Archangium violaceum: one gene and its partner. The protein of the gene in region 1 interacts with the protein of each later gene in a pairwise test. Links are inferred from orthologs where the notes say so. Each region holds a gene or a part of one and is shown on either strand. Other genes may lie near its edges.

Region 1 (3,559 bases):
TCCACCGCAAAGTGAAACTCCAGGGCCTTCGATGGTCGGGGCGACTGGATTTGAACCAGCGACCACTTGCACCCCAAGCAAGTGCGCTACCAGGCTGCGCTACGCCCCGATGTGTGTCCCGCCGGCGTCGGCGAGATGGGCTGCCTTATGCCTTCACCTGCCCCATGGGTCAAGTACGAGATCGAGCAGCCCTTCAAAAACTCATTCGGCCTTCGCCTTCATTCCGCCCACGGAAGCCTTGTACTCCGGGAGCTCCTCCAGCTCCTCGTCCAGATCCTCGGGATCCAGACCCGCGGCCTCGGCCGCGTCGGCGGCGGCCTCCTCCGCGGCATCCAGCTCGGAGTGGTTCTCCGGAATCTGCTCGCCGTTGAGCGCGGCCTTCAGCACCGCGCTCGGCCGGAAGGTCAGCACCCGACGCGCCGAGATCTCGATCTCCTTGCCGGTCTGCGGATTGCGGCCCACGCGCGCCTTCTTCTGGCGCACCTGGAAGTTGCCGAACCCCGAGATCTTGATCTTGTCCCCGCGCTCGAGCGTTTCCTTGAAGGTGTCGAAGACGAGCTCGACGATCTCCGCCGACTCCTTCTTGGAGAAGCCGACCTTCTCGTAGACCCCTTCGATGATGTCCGCCTTGGTCATGCGAGTACCTTCGCGCCCCTCTCTGCGGTGAACCCGGCGGACTGTGACAGCCTTCCCTGACAGCTGTCAACCCACCGGTTTCACTCAGGTTTTCCCCTTGGAGCCTCTCACTCAGGTCCGGAGGGCTCCGCCCAGTCGCTGGTTGACCTCGGAGATGATGCGCTGGTGGGCGGCGCTCACTTCCGCGTCGGTGAGGGTGCGCTCGGGCGAGCGGTAGCGGATGGCGTAGGCCAGGTTCTTGCTTCCCTCGGGGATGGGCTTGCCGGTGTAGACGTCGAAGATGAGGGCGTCCTCCACCAGGGGGCCACCGACCTCCAGGATGACGCGGCGGACCTCGTCGTTCTGGAGCTCCAGGGGCACCACCACGGCCAGGTCCCGGAGCACGGCGGGGAAGCGAGGCAGCCCTCCCCAGGCGGGAACCAGCCGGGCGGCCGAGTACAGGGGCGCCGTGTCCACCTCGAAGGCGAAGACGTCCCGAGGCAGCTCCAGGGCCTTGCTCACGCGAGGGTGCAGCTCGCCCACGTAGCCCAGCACCGTGCCGTCGGACAGCTCCACCCGGGCGCAGGCGCGGGGGTGGTAGGACGGAGCCTCGGAGGCGACGAAGCGGACGCCTTCCACATGGAGTGCGTGCAGCACGGCCTCCAGGGCGCCCTTGGCGTCATAGAAGTCCGCCCGGGCCTCCTTCTGGGTCCAGGTCCGCCCACCGCGCAGACCCCACACGAGGCCCGCGAGCCGGGGTACCTCGCGCGCGGCCGGACGCTGGCCCCGGCCACCCTCCGGATCCCGGAAGTAGGCCCGACCCATCTCGTACACGGCGACGGTGTCCACCTGATGACGCACGCTGCGGGAGAGGTTCTCCAGCAGGCCCGGCAACAGGCTGGTGCGCATCACCGACTGCTCCATGCTGAGCGGGTTGAGCAGCGCCACCGGCTTCTCCGTCCCTCCCAGCACCTCCAGCGTGCGCGGCGGAACGAAGGAGTAGTTCACCACCTCACTCAGGCCCAGGCCGGCCAGGGCCTGGCGGGCGCGACGCTCGGCCTCGGCGGCGGCCGGCTCGGGACCCAGCTCGGCGATGCCACGCGGCAACCGGGCGGGGATGTTGTCGTAGCCGTAGACGCGGGCCAACTCCTCCATGAGGTCCTCCTCGCGCTCCACGTCCACGCGAGCCCGAGGCACCTCGAAGGTGGTCTGCCCACTCCCCTCCTCCACCGACTTGAAGCCCAGGGTACCGAGGATGCGCCGGCACTCGGACTCGGGGATGGCCACGCCCAGCACCTTCTCCACGCGGCCGTAGCGCAGCGTCACCCGGCGCTGCGTCTGGGGCTGCGGGTACACGTCCACCCGGCCCGGAGCCACCGTGCCCCCCGCCAGCTCGGCGATGAGGGCCGCGGCGCGATCCACCGCGGGGATGACGGCGTCGAGGTCCGCGCCGCGCTCGAAGCGGTGCGAGGCCTCGGTGTGCAGGCCATGGCGCTTGGACGAGCGGCGGATGCTCGAGGGCTGGAAGTGGGCGGACTCGATCACCACGCGCGTCGTGCCCGCGCTCACCTCGCTGTCCGCGCCGCCCATCACGCCGGCCAGGGCCTGGGCCCGGTCACGGTCGCAGATGAGCAGATCCTCGGGCTCCAGCGCCCGCTCCTTGCCGTCGAGCGTGGTCATCTTCTCGCCCGGCTTCGCGGTGCGGACGATGATCTCCTGGCCCGAGACCTTGTCCAGGTCGAAGGCGTGCAGCGGCTGGCCGTACTCGAGGAGGACGAAGTTGGTGACGTCCACCACGTTGCTGATGGGGCGCACGCCACAGGCCTTGAGCCGATCCTGCAGCCACTGGGGCGAGGGACCGATCTTCACGTTCTCCACGACGCGGGCCGCGTAGCGCGGGCAGCGCGCCGCGTCCTCGATGCGCACCTTCACCTTCTCGGAGGTGGTGGAGCCGGACTCGGCGAGCTTCGGCTGGGGCGGACGCAGGGTGCCCCCGGTGGCCACCGCCACCTCCCGGGCCACGCCCAGGTGCGACAGGGCATCCGGCCGGTTGGGGGTGACGTTCACCTCCAGCACCACGTCATCCAACCCGAGCGCCTCGGCGATGGGCGTGCCGGGCTTCAGGTCCTGCGGGAGGATGAGCAGGCCGGAGGACTCCTCGGACAGGCCCAGCTCCTTGGCCGAGCAGAGCATGCCGAAGCTGTCCACGCCGCGCAGGGGCGCCTGCTTGATCTCCACGCCATTGGGCAGCTTCGTGCCGATGGTGGCCAGCGGCACCTTGTCGCCGACCTTGAAGTTCTTGGCGCCGCAGACGATCTGGAGCGGCTCCGGGCCACCCAGGTCCACCTTGGTGACGGACAGCTTGTCCGCGTTGGGGTGCTGCACGGACTCCTTGATCTGCGCCACCACCACGCCGCGCAGCCCCTCGCCGGGGCGCTCGAGGCCTTCAATCTCCAGACCCACGGCGGTCAGCTTGCGTGCCAGCTCCTCCACACTGGCCGGCAGCGCCACGTAGTCTCCGAGCCACTTGACCGAGATCTTCATCAGAACTGCTCCAGGAAGCGCGCGTCGTTCTCGAACATCATCCGCAGGTCATCGATGCGGTAGCGCAGCATGGCGATGCGCTCCACGCCCATGCCGAACGCGTACCCGGTGACCTGGGTGGAGTCGTAACCGCTGTACTTGAAGACGTTGGGGTGCACCATGCCGCTGCCGAGCACCTCCAACCAGCCGGTCTGCTTGCACACGCGGCAGCCCTTGCCGCCGCACGAGGTGCAGGAGATGTCCACCTCGGCCGAGGGCTCGGTGAAGGGGAAGAAGGACGGGCGGAAGCGCGTGCGCGTGTCCGAGCCGAAGAAGGCCTTCACGAAGGCGTCCAGGGTGCCCTTGAGTTCGGCGAAGCTGACGTCCTTGTCCACCAGCAGGCCCTCCACCTGGTGGAACA
Region 2 (15,519 bases), 1.3 Mb from region 1 along the record:
AGGCTACATGGACGACACGTTCCTGGGCGCGAGCCTGGGCACCGCGTTCTAATCAATCAATCCCCCCTCTCCCCTCGGGAGAGGGACGGGGTGAGGGTATCTCGCCCCCCGGGTTCCCCCCGTGAATGCCCCCTCTCCCCCTGGGAGAGGGCTGGGGTGAGGGTCAGCGAGCCTACGAGGCGCTCATGGCGGAGAAACGCGAGCGGCTCGCGAATCCCAGGTAGAGCGCCACGAGCAGCCCCACGCAGCACACCCCGGCCACATAGAAAGCGGGCCCCATCGGGCTCGTCTTCGTGAGCAGGGTGACGACCATGGGCGTGAGCCCGCCGAAGATGGCGTAGGCCACGTTGTACGAGAACGAGATGCCCGAGAAGCGCACGGCCGGAGGGAAGGCGTGCACCATCACCGTGGGCACCACGCCGACCACGCCGACGCAGAAGCCCGCCATCGCGTACAGCGGAACGAGGTGCCCCGGAGACTGGCCCACGCCGGTGTAGAACACGTACGTCGCCACGAGCAGCGCGGCACAGCCGAGGGTCAGCGCCCGGACGACGCCCCAGCCATCCGCGAGCAGGCCGAAGCAGATACACCCCAGGGTGAGGCTCAGCGTGGCGACGCTGTTGGCCTCCAGCGCCTGGGCCGGCGCGATGCCGTAGAGCTTCTGCAGCAGATCCTGCGTCAGGAGGATCACCACCACGATGCCGGCGGTGAGCACCCAGGTGAGCAGCATGGACACCACCACCCCGGCGACATGGCCGCGCAGCACGGCCTTGAGCGGCAGTTCCTCCACCAGGGCCCGGCGCTTGCGCATCTCCTCGAACACCGGCGTCTCGGCCAACCAGCGGCGCAGGAACACGGCGAAGAAGCCGAACACGCCTCCCACCAGGAAGGGCACGCGCCACGCGAACGCCAGCACCTCGTCCGGGGTGTAGATCTTGTTGATCGCGGTCGCCACGAGCGAGCCGAGCAGGATGCCGAACGTCAGCCCCGAGGTGAGCGTGCCGCAGGCGAAGCCGACGCGACGAGCCGGCACGTGCTCGGAGACGAAGACCCAGGCACCCGGCACCTCACCGCCCACGGCCGCGCCCTGGAGCATACGAAGCACCAGCAGCGCCAGGGGCGCTCCGTAACCCATGGTGGCGAAGGTGGGCAGCATGCCGATGAGGAGCGTCGGCACGGCCATCATGAACACGCTCAGCGCGAACATCCGCTTGCGGCCACTGCGGTCGCCGAAGTGCGCCATCACGATGCCGCCCAGGGGACGCGCCAGGTAGGCGACCGCGAACAGCCCATACGTCTGCAGCTGGCGCAGCCACTCCGCCGTGTCGGCCGGGAAGAACAGCTGGCCGATCGCCCGGGCGAAGAACACGAAGATGATGAAGTCGTAGAACTCGAGCGCGCCACCCAGCGCCGCCAGAGCGAGCGTCCTGGCGTCCTGTCCGGTGAGCGGTCGCTGTGCGTGAATCGGCTGGGTTTCTGGGATCGAAGGGGTTGGCACGGGGTGATCTCAACGTGAGCGGCGAGGTCGGGCAAGAGGAGGGATGAGGATCCCTCTTACCCACCGGGCCTCGTACCGGGGTGCAATCCGGCACCCGCGGGCAAGAAAAAGTTTTCCCCCCGCTGGCCGCCCCTTGCCTCTTTGTCGGACTCTCACCCGCCCAACCCCGCGAATCCACGAGTCACGCCGTTGGCACGCCCGCTGCTTTGAGTCGCCACGAAGGAAGGCGAGTCTGGTGGGGAGGCGGGGAAATGAAGGACGTATCGAAGCGACACCTGGATCCGGTCTGCGGCAAGCAATTGGAGGCGCCCGAGAGCCGTCCGTCCACGGAGTACAAGAAGCGTCGGTATTTCTTCTGCTCGGAGCGGTGCCGCACGGCGTTCGAGCGTCAGGCCGAGCGATTCCGCATGAACGACCTGGCCCGCGCGGGAGCGCTGCTGACGCCGGGACGGGTGCGCTGGGGCATTGCCTGAGCGGACTCAGGCCGCGACGCGCAGGTCCTTGAGCTTGAGGGACAGCCGCCGCTGCCCGCGGAAGGTGTCGAAGCCAGCCTGGAAGGCCAGGTCCACCGGACCCTCGGTGAGCGCCAGCCGGTCCGCCATGCCGAAGCCGATGGCGTCCACGGAGGGGGCGTCCACCAGGGCCAGCTTGAGGTGGCCGGCGCCTCCGGACTTGGGCGGCAGCACGCGCGGGCGAGCCACTTGATGGCGCAGCACCAGCACGGGCTCGGGGTTGCCCTGTCCGAAAGGCCCGAGCCGCTGCAGCGCCTCCACCGCGCGCTCGTCCAGCTCGTTCACGCGCACCACCGCGTCCACCTTGCAGCGGGGAATCAGATCCTCCGGCGTGAGCCGCTGCCGGGCGATGCGCTCGAAGGACTCACGCAGGGCGGGCAGGTGCTTCGCCTCCACGGTGAGGCCGGCGGCGTGCTTGTGCCCACCGAAGCGCGCGAGCAGGTCCGCGCAACCGCTGAGCGCGTCGTAGAGGTGGAAGCCCTCGATGCTGCGCGCCGAGCCCTTCCCTACCCCGTCCTTCACTCCGATCATGACGGTGGGCCGGTGGAAGCGCTCCACCACGCGCGAGGCCACGATTCCGATGACACCCGGGTGCCAGCCGTCCGCGTAGAGGACGAAGCCGCGCGCGTGCTCGGCCCGCTCCTGCGCCTGGGCGAGCGCCTCGGTGAGGATGCTGCTCTCGATGCCCTGCCGCTCGGCGTTGGCGCGATCCAGCACCTGCGCCAGCGAGCGCGCCGCGTCGAGTGACTCGGAGCACAACAGCTGAAGCCCCAGCGAGGCGTCATGCAGACGGCCCGCGGCGTTGATGCGAGGCCCCAGACGGAAGCCCACCTGCCCGGCGGTGACGGGGCTGTCCGCCTCGAGGCCGGCGACCTCCTTGAGCGCGCGCACGCCGTAGCGGCGGCCCGCGGAGAGCTCCTGCAGCCCATGGTGGACGAGGATGCGGTTGGCGCCCGTGAGGGGCACCACGTCCGCCACCGTGGCCATGGCCACCAGATCGAGCAGCGCCTTGAGGTTGGGCTCCTTGCGGGTGGCGAACCAGCCGTCCTCGCGCAGCTTCTTGCGCAGGCCCATGCAGAGGTTGAAGGCCACGCCGGCGGCGCACAGGTGCTTGGTGGGGTACTCGCAGCCGGGCTGGTGCGGGTTGAGCACCGCCACGGCCGGGGGCAGCGTGGGGGGCACCGTGTGGTGATCCACCACCACCACGTCCAGGCCCAGCTCCTTCGCCCGGGAGATCTCCGCCACGGAGGTGACGCCGCAGTCGAGTGTCACCAGGACCCGGGTCCCGTCCGAGGCGATCTTCTCCACCGCCTGGAGGTTGAGGCCGTAGCCCTCGTCCAACCGGTGGGGGATGTACGTGGCCGGCCTGGCGCCCAGCTCGCGCAGGAACAGGCACACGAGCGAGGTGGAGCACACGCCATCCACGTCGTAGTCGCCGTAGAGGGTGATGCGCTCCTTCTCGCGGATGGCGCGGAACAGCCGATCCACGGCGGCGGCCATGCCCTTCATCCGGAAGGGATCGGGGAGGTCCGCCAGCCGGTCCGACAGGAAGGCCGAGGCGGCCTCGGGGGTGCGCAGGCCCCGGTGCACGAGCACGCGCGCGGAGAGCGGATGCAGCCCCAGCTCAGCGGCCAGCGACGCTGCCTGCTCCTGGGGTACTTCCGGCATCAACCAACGCACGTTCGCCTCCCCTCCTGGGGTGCCCGCTCCGGGCACATGGGCCAACAAGAATACACCCCCAGTCTACCTCGGAAGTCTCTCCGAGGGAACCCGACCTGGGGCTCGCGCCTCCGTCCATGGAGCGGACGGGCGGACGAGCGCCTGTTGGATGCCTGCCCGGCCCCGGCGTTGCCAGGGATGCACAGCTTCGACTGCAAACCAGAGAACAAGGAGCTTGGCATGACTTCGAGGGGCATCCGGATGACGGCCCTGGCGCTCGGATTGGGGCTCGCGGGTAGCGCGATGGCACGAGGAGGGGACCCGAAGCAAGGAGATGTGAACGTCTTCCTGGGCGGCGGCATCGGTGGGTACACGGGAGACCTTGGAGGATTGTCCGCCACGGGTCCCACGTGGGGCGTCACCCTCAACCTCCAACCCTACAAGATGCTGGGCTTCGAGGTGGGCTACGACGGCTCGAAGAACGACGTGACGGACGATCGCTTCCGGTCCGCCGAGGCGCCCTCGCTCATGCGCCATGGGGCGACCAGCCTGGTGAAGCTATCGCCCCCCTTCATGGAGCGGGTGCGTCCCTTCGTGGGGGCGGGGCTGGGGGTGTCCTACGTGTACGTGCGGGGGGCGGGAAATGGCCCGTACAGCTCGGACCTGATGGAGGAGCTGCCGCTGGCGGCGGGGGTCGAGTTCAACAGCGGGGCACTGACGGCGGGCATCCGAGGGACCTACCGGGTGCTGGTGGACGACAACTTCGCGGACGCGGCGGTGCCGGGTGACGCGAGCGGCGGCATCCTGGGCACGAACCTCACGGTAGGAGGCCGATTTTAAGGGGGGGACGCCCCAGAAACACCGAAGGCCCTCGTCGCCGCGGATCCGCGGAGCACGAGGGCCTTCCGTGTATGCCCCCTCTCCCACTGGGAGAGGGCTGGGGTGAGAGTATGTACCCCTCTGTACCCCCACTGTGGCTCAGGCGACCTTGGGCTGCTCCATGCCGCCCTTCTTGGCCTCGCGAGCGGCGGCGCGCTCATCGAGCCAGATGGTGAGCGGGCTGGCGATGTACACGGACGAGTACGTGCCGACGATGATGCCCACGAGCATGGCCCAGGCGAAGTCGCGGATCTCACCGACGCCGAAGATGATGAGACCGACGAGGGAGAGGGCCGTGGTGCCCGAGGTGAGGATGGTGCGAGCCAGGGTGTCGTTGACGGCGATGTTGATGACCTCGGCCAGCGGCTTGCCCTTGTACTTGCCCATGTCCTCGCGGATGCGGTCGTAGACCACGATGGTGTCGTTGACCGAGTAACCCACGACGGTGAGCAGCGCGGCGATGGCGGTGAGGCTGAACTCGGCGCGGCTGAACAGGTAGAAGCCGGCCACCATCACGACGTCGTGGAGCATGGCGAGCAGCGCGCCGGGGCCGAACTTGAAGTCGAACCGGAACGCCACGTACACGAGGATGGCCATCATGGAGTACAGCAGGGCCATGACGCCGCGGTTGCGCAGCTGCTTGCCGACCTGCGGACCCACGTACTCGGTGCGGCGCATCTCGAAGTCCGGCTTGTCCTGCTGCACGCCCGACATCAGCGCGCTGCGGATCCGGTCCGCCATGCCGCTGGCGACGACCTGGTAGTCGAAGCCACCGGCCTGCGCCTGACCCAGCTCGCGCACCTCTTCCACGCCCGTGCCGGCCCCTTCCACCGCCGCGCGGACCTGCTCGGCGTCGAGGGGCTGCGCGGAGCGGAAGTTGATGATGCCGTTGGCCAGGTCCGAGCGGACGTTCTTCGGGTCCACCGGGCCCAGGGCCTGGAGGGCCGAGGCCGCCTTGCCGGCGCTCTCCTCGGTGAGCTGGGTCACGCCACCCAGGCGCAGCAGGAACGAGTTCTCGTCCGCCGAGCCGATGCTCTGCACGGCGACGTCGTGCAGCCCGCCGGACTCGGCGCGCTTGCGGACTTCCGCCGCGGAGATGGGGTGGTCGAACTTCACCTCCACCACCGTACCGCCGGCGAAGTCCACGCCGAGGTTGAAGCCCCACACGGCGATGCCGATCAGGATGATCAGGTTGATCGCCGTGGAGATGAAGAGCGCCGGCTTGCGCTTGCCGATGAAGTCGATGTTCGTCTTGTTCTTGAGCAGTTGCATGTCTGCTGAACCTCGAGGCCTTGCTAGACGGACACCGTCTGGGCGTTACGACCGTGGACGAAGTAGGTCATGATGACGCGCGTCACGAGGATGGACGTGAAGAGCGACGCCAGCAGGCCGATGATGAGCGTGGTGGCGAAACCGCGCACCGGACCCGTGCCCGTGAAGAAGAGGATGAAGCCGGCGATGAGCGCGGTGACGTGCGCGTCGAAGATGGTCCAGAAGGCACGATCGTAGCCCTGGTCCACCGCGGCGCGAGCCGTCTTGCCGTGGCTGAGCTCCTCGCGGATGCGCTCGTTGATGAGCACGTTGGCATCCACCGCGATACCGAGCGTCAGCACGAAGCCGGCGATGCCCGGCAGGGTGAGCGTGGCGTTGAAGAGCGCCAGGCCACCGAGGATGAGCAGGCCATTGAGCAGCAGCGCCACGTCCGCGATGAGGCCGGCGGACCTGTAGTAGAGGGCCATGAAGACGATGACGCAGAGCACGCCCACGCCCGCGGCCAGGCCGCCCTTGCGGATGAGCTCGTCGCCCAGCGAGGCGCCCACCTGGCGGATCTCACCGGTGGTCACCGGCGCCGGCAGCGCGCCCGCCTTGAGGGCCAGCGCCAGCGTCTGCGCGTCGGACAGCCACTCCTGGAGGGGACGGCCACCCGAGCGGCCCATGGTGATGCGCGCCCGGCCACCACCGATGCGCTCGTTGATGCGCGGCGCCGACTGCACGTAGTCGTCCAGGACGATGGCCATGCGGCGGCCCACCCCCTTCTCGGTGAGCTGCTCGAACTCACGCGCGCCAGCCGCGTCGAAGCTGACGTTCACCTCCGGCTCGTTGAGCTGGCTGAGCGAAGCGTCCGCGCCCGTCAGGCTCTCGCCCGTCAGCGGCACGTCCTTCTCCACCAGGTAGGTGCGGTAGCTGTCGCACACGCCCTTTTTCGTCGCGCTGGGGATGCACTCCATCAGCACCTCGCGGTCCTGGGGCGTCTTGTCCTTCAGGTACGCCAGCAGCGCCTCGCGGTTGGGGCCCTGCAGCTGGGGGAAGCCCTCGGCGGTGGTCAGCGTGATGTTGCTGCCCTCCGGCGGCGGGGACTCCTGGAAGGTCTTCCCGAAGAAGTCCGTGGTGTCGTCCACCATGCGGAACTCGAGCTGCGCCGTGGTGCCCACCAGCTCCTTGGCCTGCTCGGGATCATTGCGGCCCGGCAGGGAGATCTGGATGGCGTCGGTGCCCAGCTTGCGCACGTCCACCTCGGCCACGCCCCACTTGTCGATGCGGCGGCGGATGACGAGCATCGCCTGGTCCACCGACTCCTCGCGGAAGAGGTTCACCTGGCCCTCGTCCGGCGCCAGCACCAGCTTGTTGCCGTCACGCGACACCCGGACGAAGTCGGTGAAGGTGGCGAGCACCTCCTTCTCGATCGCGTCCATGGTGGCCGGATCCTGCGCCGTCAGCGTGAGCTGGAGCGCCTCGGCGTCCGTGTCCACGGTCACCTGGCCCAGCTGCTTGTCGTTGATGTAGCGGGCGATCTGATCCCCCCGGCGCTCGGTCCGCTTCTGCAGCGCCGTCTTGGTGTCCACCCGCATCACCATGTGGATGCCACCCTGCAGGTCCAGCCCCAGGTTGATGCGGTACTTCGCCGGGGGCGCCCACGCGGGCAGCTTCTCCTCGAGCAGGGCCAGGTTGTTGCGCTGGCTCTTGTCGAGCACGAACAGGGAATAATAGGAGGGAATGAGGCACCAGATGGTCAGCAGCGTCACGCCGATGATCAGGCCCAGCCTCCAGTACCAGCCGCGGTCCATTACTTCTCCTCCTTCTTCTCGTCGGTCTTCGCGACCGAGGCCGGCGTCTCGCCAGGAGCGGCGTACCTGCCAGCCACGGAAGTCTTGAGCACGCGGATGCGCACTCCGTTGGACACCTCGAGCGTCACCTCTCGCTCGGCCACCACATGGATGCGTCCGATGAGGCCGCCCTGGGTGATGACCTCATCACCCTTCTTCAGGCTGGAGATCAGCTCGCGGTGCGCCTTGAGTTGCTTCTGCTGCGGCCGGATCATGATGAAGTACATGATCGCGAACAGGCCGATGATGAACACGATGTTCGTCCATCCGCCGGTTCCGCCCGCTGCCTGCGCCAGGATCAGAAAGCTGTCAGCCACAAACCGCCTCTTCGCTTGGAAAGGGTTCCGCCCGAGCCGCCGTCCACCCTCGGACAACGGATTAATCGGAAAGGGGGGCCTCTTAGCAGCAGGCGCACACCCCGGGCAAGTGAACGGCGAGGCGGCCCCGGCCTTTCCGTGACGTGTCATGCCCGCCCGCCCACCTCTCCCGGAGGCCTCGTCCGCCACTCTGGAGAGGCTCCGGCGGACCCCGGGAACCGGCCGTTTGGATGGCCGCCAGGGCTACTTCGACCTCGTGCGCTCGGCCTCCTGGGCCCGGGCCTTCTCGCGGAAGTCACGGGCGAACGAGGCGTACCGGTCCTCGGAGATGGCCTGGCGCACCTGCTTCATGAGACCCAGGAAGTAGTGGAGGTTGTGCAGGGTGTTGAGCCGCATGGCGAGGATTTCCCCCGCCACGAACAGGTGACGCAGGTAGGCCCGGCTGAAGTTGCGGCAGGTGTAGCAGGAGCAGGCCGGATCCGCGGGCCGGTCATCCTTGGCGTACGTGGCATTGCGGATGGTGACCTTGCCCTCCGAGGTGAAGAGCAGGCCGTTGCGCGCGCAACGGGTGGGCAGCACGCAGTCGAACATGTCCACCCCGTGCTCCACGCAGGTGACCAGGTCCACGGGCGTCCCCACCCCCATCAGGTAGCGCGGCTTGTCCCGGGGGAGCAGCGGAGCGGAGAAGGCCACGCCCTCGTGCATGGCCTCGGGGGTCTCCCCCACCGAGAAGCCTCCGAGCGCGTACCCCGGCAGGTCCACCGCGCACACCTGCTCGGCGTGGGCCTTGCGCAGATCCTTGTTCAGGCCCCCCTGGACGATGCCGAAGAGCGAGGAGCGCTCGCGGCTCCAGGCCTTCACGCACCGGTGCAGCCAGCGCGTGGTGCGCGCCAGGGACTTCTCCATGTAGGCCCGGTCCTCGGTGGAGGGCGGGCACTCGTCGAAGGCCATGATGATGTCCGCGCCGAGCGTCTCCTGAATCTCGATGGAGCGCTCGGGGGACAGGAGGATGTGCCGACCGTCCAGGTGGGATTGGAAGGCCGCGCCCTCCTCGGTGATCTTCCGCTTCTCGGCGAGGCTGAAGACCTGGAAGCCCCCACTGTCGGTGAGCATGGGGCGGTCCCAGGAGATGAAGCGGTGCAGGCCGCCCATCTCCCCCACCAGGTCGTCTCCGGGGCGGAGCATCAGGTGGTAGGTGTTGCCGAGGATGATTTGAGCATCGAGCGTCAGCAGCTCATCCGGCCCCACGCCCTTGACGCTGCCCACGGTGCCCACGGGCATGAAGATGGGCGTCTCCACAAGGCCATGGGGGGTGTGCAGCCGCCCCCGGCGCGCGCGCGTGCCCGAGGCGTCCTCGTGCAGCAGCTCGTAGCGCACCAGGCTCGGTGGAACCCGGGTATCACCCTTCTCCTTGCGCGGCTCTCCCATTGCGTCGTGTCTCCTACTCCGTCACCAACATCGCGTCGCCGTACGAGAAGAACCGGTAGCCGGCGGCGACCGCCTCCCGGTAGGCCGCCAGGGTGCGCTCCCGGCCGAGCAGCGCGCTCACCAGCACCACCAGCGTCGAGCGCGGGAGGTGGAAGTTGGTGAGCAGCACGTCCACCTGCCGGAAGGTGAAACCGGGGCGGATGAACATCGTCGTCTCCCCCGGCCCGGCGCGCAGCGCGCCCGTGTCCGGGTCCGTGGCCGACTCCAGGGTGCGCACCACGGTGGTACCCACCGCCACCACCCGGCGGCCCTCGGCCTTCGCGGCGTTCACCGCCCGGGCGGTGGCCTCGGGGACGAAGTAGCGCTCCGGGTGCATGTGGTGCTTCTCGAGGTTCTCCTCCCGGACGGGGAGGAAGGTGCCGGGCCCCACGTCCAGCGTCACCTCGACGCGGTGGATGCCCCGGGCCGCGAGCGCCGCGAAGGTGGCCTCGGTGAAGTGCAGCCCCGCCGTGGGCGCCGCCACCGCGCCCGAGGCCCGCGCGTACACCGTCTGGTAACGCTCGGCGTCGGAGGCCTCGGGAGGGCGGGTGATGTAGGGCGGCAGAGGCAGGCGGCCGGCCTTCTCCAGCACCTCGGCGAGCGACGTGCCCGGCGCGGCGTGGAAGCGCACCCGGTACTCGCCGCCCCCGAGCGCCTCCAGCACCTCGGCATCCAGTCCTCCGGGGAAGGAGATGCGCGCCCCGGGCTTGAGGCCCTTGGAGGCCTGGCCGAGGCAGATCCACTCGAGGGCCTCGGCGGCGCCTCCGAGTGCCTGGGAGGTGAGCGTGGGGGCCGACGGGCGGACGACGAGCAGTTCCACACGGCCGCCGGTGCCGGCCTTGGAGCCGAGGAGCCGTGCGGGGATGACGCGGGCGTCGTTGACGACGAGCAGGTCGCCCTCGCGCAGCAGCCCGGGCAGCTCGGAGAAGTGGCGGTGGGCCCACGCACCCGAAGCGCGGCTCACCACCATGAGGCGGGAGGCATCCCGGGTGGAGAGGGGCGCCTGGGCGATCTGCGCCTCGGGCAGTTCGAAGTCGTAATCGGAGAGCAGTGACGACACGGGAGGAGGCGCTTCTAACAGCCCGGGCGCCTCGACGAAACGGGATGTATCAGTAGAGATGCTGCAGCTCGGTCCCCGGGTAGTAGTGCAGGAGGATGTCCCGGTAGGAGAGCCCCTCGTCCGCGAGCGCCTTGGCGCCCCACTGGCACAGGCCGGCGCCGTGGCCGTAGCCACGGCCATTGAAGTGCCAGCCACCGGAAGTGTGCTCCACGTCGAACTCCAGGCTCTTGAGCTTCGTGTAGCCGAGCTTGCGCCGGAGGGTCGCCCCATCGAGCGAGGCGCCGCTGGAGGTGACCACCCGGTTCACCCGGTGGGTGCTGGTGCGGGAGGTGACGCGGAAGCCCTCGGTGGACTGGCCCAGGGCGGAGCGCAGCTCGGAGTCGGAGAGGGTGGCGCTCCAGCGGCTGGCGGGCAGACGGCCACACGGGCAGTCCACGGCCCGCAGATAGGGGAGCGCGCGCCCGAGGGCATTCTGGCCGGTCTCGGTCCGGCCGCCGCAGGAGGCATGGAAGTAGGCCTCGATGGGGGCGAGCTCGTAGGTGAGCACCTCTCCCCGGGTGGCCTCCACGGCGGAGCGGGTGCGCGCGTCCTCGCGATTGACGCCACCGTAGACCTGGTGGAGCACGCTGCTGCCCATGTGGAAGGGGCTGCCGTAGGTCTCGAGCTTCTTCTGGAGGGCGTAGGTGCGGGCGGCCACGGCCTGGGCCTTGAGGGCCTCGAGGGGGAAGGACACGGGCATCTCGCTGCCGAGCACGGCGGCCAGGTAGTCCTCGAGCGGGATGACGTTGATGAGCTGGAGTCCGCCCTTGTAGATGCGCACGACGACGTCGCCACGAACCTCCATGTCACCCGCGCGCAGGGGTGAGGAGCCGGGCACCCCCGCGTCCTGCGCGTCCAGGCCGGCGCGGAAACGCACCGAGTTACCGATGACGGGGGCCCCGTTGAGCTCCAGGCGCGAGCCCTTGCGCCGGACGACGACGCTGTCCTGGTCGAGTGGGGAGAAGCGGGCATCCTCGGTATCGGAGCCGAAGGACAGACCCTTCCCACTCACACGCACCTCGCTCTGGGCGTCGCCCATGGCGATGCGCATGGTCTCCACGGCGAGCGCGCGGAGGGGCGCGAGCAGGAGCAGCAGCAGTGCGACAGGACGCAACATGCCGGTCAGTGTAGGGGGCGGTGCACGAGGCTCAAGAAATCGGCCGGCGGATGACGGAGAATGCCGCCCCCGTGTCCCCTGCCCCCGACGCCTCCCGCCTCTCCTCGACCGCCGAGCTCCGCGCGGCGCTCCGAGCGCTGCCGTACCGCACCTCCGCCTTCCTCGTGACGCGGCTGGTGCAGAACCGCTCGCAGGAGGACAGCGCGACCTTCTACGGCATCTCGAAGGAGGCGTTCTCGGTCCACCTGCTGAGGGCCGGCCTGGCCCTGACGAAGGAGGCGGCCCTCCCCTGCCGGCAGCCGGAGAACGACACGGAGGAGGACGTCTGGGCGCGGGCACTCGCCGAGGCGCTGGAGCGTGAGACGGCGGCGGTGCCGCCCGCGCTGGCGGGGACGGTGGCGCTGTGCCGGCGACTGCGCGAACTGGGCCCGGAGGTAGCGGCGGCGCTCGAGGCGGCCGAGCACGAGGAGGAGGACTCTCCGAAGCGCCAACGGGAAGACTGGCTGAGGAAGCTGGCGGTGCTGGCCCTGTTGGGACTGACGGCATACCTGTACTGCAATCGCCCCGAGGAGCGCCCTCCACCTGTCCAACCGCGGTCCATCGAACGCTGAGGCCCTGGACGGAGCGGGCGGCCGACGCATAAGGGAGACGCATGCGCGCTGCGAGCCTTGCCCTGCTGACGCTGGCCCTCGTGGGATGTCCCAAGCAGGTGGATACCCGGGTGGCCGGCTCGGACGATGACCAGCTCACCACCTACGAGGCGCGGCTCGAGGAGCTACGAGCCCGAAGCGCCTCCGCGGGAGACATGTCCTGTTCGGACCGGTGCACCCTCTCCACCCAGACGTGCGGCGTGGCGGAAGACCTCTGCGACGTGGTGACGGACCATCCGGACCGGACGGATCTCCCGCGGCGGTGCGTTCGGGCGAGGGAGTCCTGCGCGGAAACGACGGACAGCTGCACGCGTTGCCGGGATCGCTGAACCCATCTCCCTCTCCCGCTGGGAGAGGGTCGGGGTGAGGGTATCGGCTCCTGGGTTCTTCCCACGAGATTACCCACGGGTCCCCAACCTCCCATACGATGGGGAGGCCCACCAGGCCCACCCAGGAGCCTCCATGTCCCGCCGTCTCTCCATCCTGCTGTTCTCGAGCTGGCTCACCGTGCCGGGCCTCGTGCTCGCCGAGGATCTCACGCCCGAGCAGCTCGCCCGAATCCGGCGCGACGAGAAGGCCGCGGAGGCGAAGGTGAACGCGGCGCACGGCAACAAGAAGCCGTCGGAGATGACCAACGCCGAGCGGCGGCAGATGATCCGCGAGCAGCAGGAAGCCCTCCAGGAAGTGATGGAGAAGAATGGGGTGTCGCGGAAGGACTACGCGCGGCAGACGGCCCGGATGGGGCCGAAGCAGAACGCGGAGGTAGATGCCGCGGAGAAGGAACTGGAGGCGAAGGAGAAGGCCGCGGCCTCGAAGGCCCATGGGCCCGGGGAGATCCAGGTCCAGCAGGGGTTCAGCGACGAGAATCCGGTGACACTGGAGGAGCAGGAGGGCTCACTGCCCGCGGTGGAGCACGGCCTGCCCTCTGGAGAGGAAACCCCGGCCAAATAGGCGCAGGGTCCGTCCGAGGAGAAGTAACCCCCCTCCCCTACCCCCAACGCTTCTGCTGCCACACGGAGTCGTAGGGGCAGGAGCAGTCGGTCTCCTCGGGCTCGGGGTAGTCGTAGCGCTCGCCCTTGTAGTTGCGGAATACGGTCTTCTGCTCACCGCGCTCGAGCACGTAATCGGGCTGGAGCGTCACCTTGCCGCCGCCGCCGGGCAGGTCCACGGCGAGGTGGGGCACGGCGAGCCCGGTGGTGTGACCGCGCAACTGCTGGAGGATCTCCATGCCCTTGGAAATGGGGGTGCGCAGGTGCTCGCAGCCCTCGGCCACGTCCATCTGGTGGAGGTAGTACGGGCGGACGCGGATGCGCAGGAGGGCGTGGGAGAGCTCCTTGATGATGCGGGCATCCGAGTTGAGCCGCCGCATGAGCACGGCCTGGTTTTCCACGGGGACGCCGTGGTCCACGAGCCGCTCGCAGGCCTCGCGGGCCTCGGGGGTCACTTCCTTCGGGTGGTTGAAGTGGGTGACGACGTAGAGGGGGGCGTAGCGGCGCAGGAGACGGGCCAGCGAGTCGGTGACGCGCATGGGCAGACACACGGGCACGCGGGTCCCGATGCGCACCATCTCCACGTGGGGGATGTCGTACAGGGGCGCGAGCAGCTCCTCCAGCCGCTCCTCGGAGAGGAGGAACGGATCCCCACCGGAGATGAGCACGTCGCGCACCTCGGGGTGGCGGCGGATGTACTCGATGCCGCGGCGCATCTGCTCCTTGGAGAGCTCGGCCTCACCGCCCTTGGTGATACGGCGGCGGGTGCAGTGGCGGCAGTAGACGGAGCACGTGTCGAGCGCGAGGAAGAGCACGCGGTCCGGGTACTTGTGGACGATGGCCTCCTCGGGCCGGGTCTTGTCCTCGCCGAGCGGATCCGCGAGCTCACCGGGGCGGATGCGGGCCTCGGCGCGCACGGGAATGGACTGCATCCGGATGGGACAGAGCGGATGGTCCCGGTCGATGAGGGACAGGTAATACGGGCTGATGCCGATGCGGAACAGGGACGAGGTCTCCTGCACGCCGGCGCGCTCATCGGGCGTGAGGGGGACGAACTTCTCCAGCTGCGCGAGGTTGCGCACGGCATGGCGCTGGTGCCAGCGCCAGTCGGACCACTCGGCGTCGGTGGCCTCGGGAAAGAGGGCCCGGCGCCCGGCCTCGGAAGCCGGACGCGAGGGAGCGCCCTTGGAGGGCGGCGCTGAGGGGAACATCACGCCGCCTTGGCCTGCTCGCGCCACCACTGCTGGCCCGACTCGGGCAGCGTGTAGATGGGGTCGAAGTACTCGTACTTGCGCGAGAGGGCATCGGGGTCATTGCCCTCGATGCCGGTGCGGTAGTTCTTGGTCCAGTACGAGATGCCGCGCTCGCGGTCGTAATCGGCCACCTGGTGGATCCAGCGCTTACCGACGAAGGGCACGTCGCAGACGATGCGCGGGGTGGCGAAGCCGGGCATGTACCCCATGATGTCGTGCTGGAGCTGCTGGGCCTCGGCCACGCTGAGCCGCCAGTGCTCCGAGTTGGGGATCATGTCGCACATGTAGAAGTAGTACGGGAGGATCTTCGCGTGATCGAGCAGCGTGAAGCACAGCTCGAGGAGTTCCTTGGGGGAGCTGTTGACGCCGCGCAGGAGCACGCCCTGGTTGCGCACGTCGCGGAAACCCATGTCGAGCAACTTGCGCACGGCCTTGCCCACGAGCGGGGTGAGCTGGCGGGCGTTGTTGACGTGGGTGTGGAGCGCGAGGTCCACGCCGCGCTCGTTGGCCTTCTTGGCGAGGCGCTCCAGTCCCTGCAGCACCTGATCCTGGAGAAAGTGCTGGGGGATGGCCATGAGGCCCTTGCTGGCCAGGCGGATGTCCCGGATGTTGGGGATATCGAGCAGCGCGCTGACGAACGGCTCGAGGGCCTGGATGGGGAGGTTGGCGATGTCACCGCCGCTGACCACCACGTCGCGGACGGTGGGCGTCCGGCGCAGGTAGTCGAGCATCTGCTCGTAGCGCTCCTTCTGGGGGATGTTGAAGCGGTGCTTCTGGACCTGGGGGACGTCGTTGCCCACGAGATCCATGCGGGTGCAGTGGCCGCAGTACTGGGGGCAGGTGGGGAGCATCTCCGCCAGCACCTTGGTGGGGTAGCGGTGGGTGAGGCCCTCCACGACCCACATGTCCGCCTCGTGGAGGCTGTCGCGACTGGCCTTGGGGTGGTTGGGCCACTCGGGGTGCCGGTCGTCGAAG

What was found.
Region 2: the proteins of pheT (region 1) and secD interact in binary tests that used the Escherichia coli proteins (3 or more experiments, as listed by UniProt). The link is inferred for Archangium violaceum from one-to-one orthologs.

The regions. Positions count from the first base shown.
Region 1 is NZ_CP069338.1:9,521,842-9,525,400, reverse strand. What follows is about bases 454-3,559. They hold pheT (phenylalanine--tRNA ligase subunit beta), read right to left. Parts: upstream 3,160-3,559; coding sequence 748-3,159; downstream 454-747. Other genes in these bases: pheS (phenylalanine--tRNA ligase subunit alpha), read right to left, coding at 3,159-3,559; JQX13_RS56610 (integration host factor subunit alpha), read right to left, coding at 454-636. In the rest of the region: more of JQX13_RS56610, read right to left, coding at 202-453.
Region 2 is NZ_CP069338.1:8,193,853-8,209,371, reverse strand. Bases 5,229-8,228 are described here. They hold secD (protein translocase subunit SecD), read right to left. Parts: upstream 7,614-8,228; coding sequence 5,844-7,613; downstream 5,229-5,843. Other genes in these bases: tgt (tRNA guanosine(34) transglycosylase Tgt), read right to left, coding at 8,213-8,228; yajC (preprotein translocase subunit YajC), read right to left, coding at 7,613-7,969; secF (protein translocase subunit SecF), read right to left, coding at 5,229-5,820. Also shown: JQX13_RS35150 (hypothetical protein), read left to right, coding at 1-52; JQX13_RS35145 (MFS transporter), read right to left, coding at 173-1,498; JQX13_RS35140 (YHS domain-containing protein), read left to right, coding at 1,750-1,971; single-stranded-DNA-specific exonuclease RecJ, read right to left, coding at 1,978-3,690; JQX13_RS35130 (hypothetical protein), read left to right, coding at 3,910-4,509; more of secF, read right to left, coding at 4,648-5,228; more of tgt, read right to left, coding at 8,229-9,397; tRNA preQ1(34) S-adenosylmethionine ribosyltransferase-isomerase QueA, read right to left, coding at 9,411-10,496; JQX13_RS35100 (SpoIID/LytB domain-containing protein), read right to left, coding at 10,546-11,652; JQX13_RS35095 (hypothetical protein), read left to right, coding at 11,724-12,263; JQX13_RS35090 (hypothetical protein), read left to right, coding at 12,305-12,631; JQX13_RS35085 (hypothetical protein), read left to right, coding at 12,765-13,253; JQX13_RS35080 (KamA family radical SAM protein), read right to left, coding at 13,291-14,502; JQX13_RS35075 (KamA family radical SAM protein), read right to left, coding at 14,502-15,519. UniProt on the Escherichia coli protein: Part of the Sec protein translocase complex. Interacts with the SecYEG preprotein conducting channel. SecDF uses the proton motive force (PMF) to complete protein translocation after the ATP-dependent function of SecA.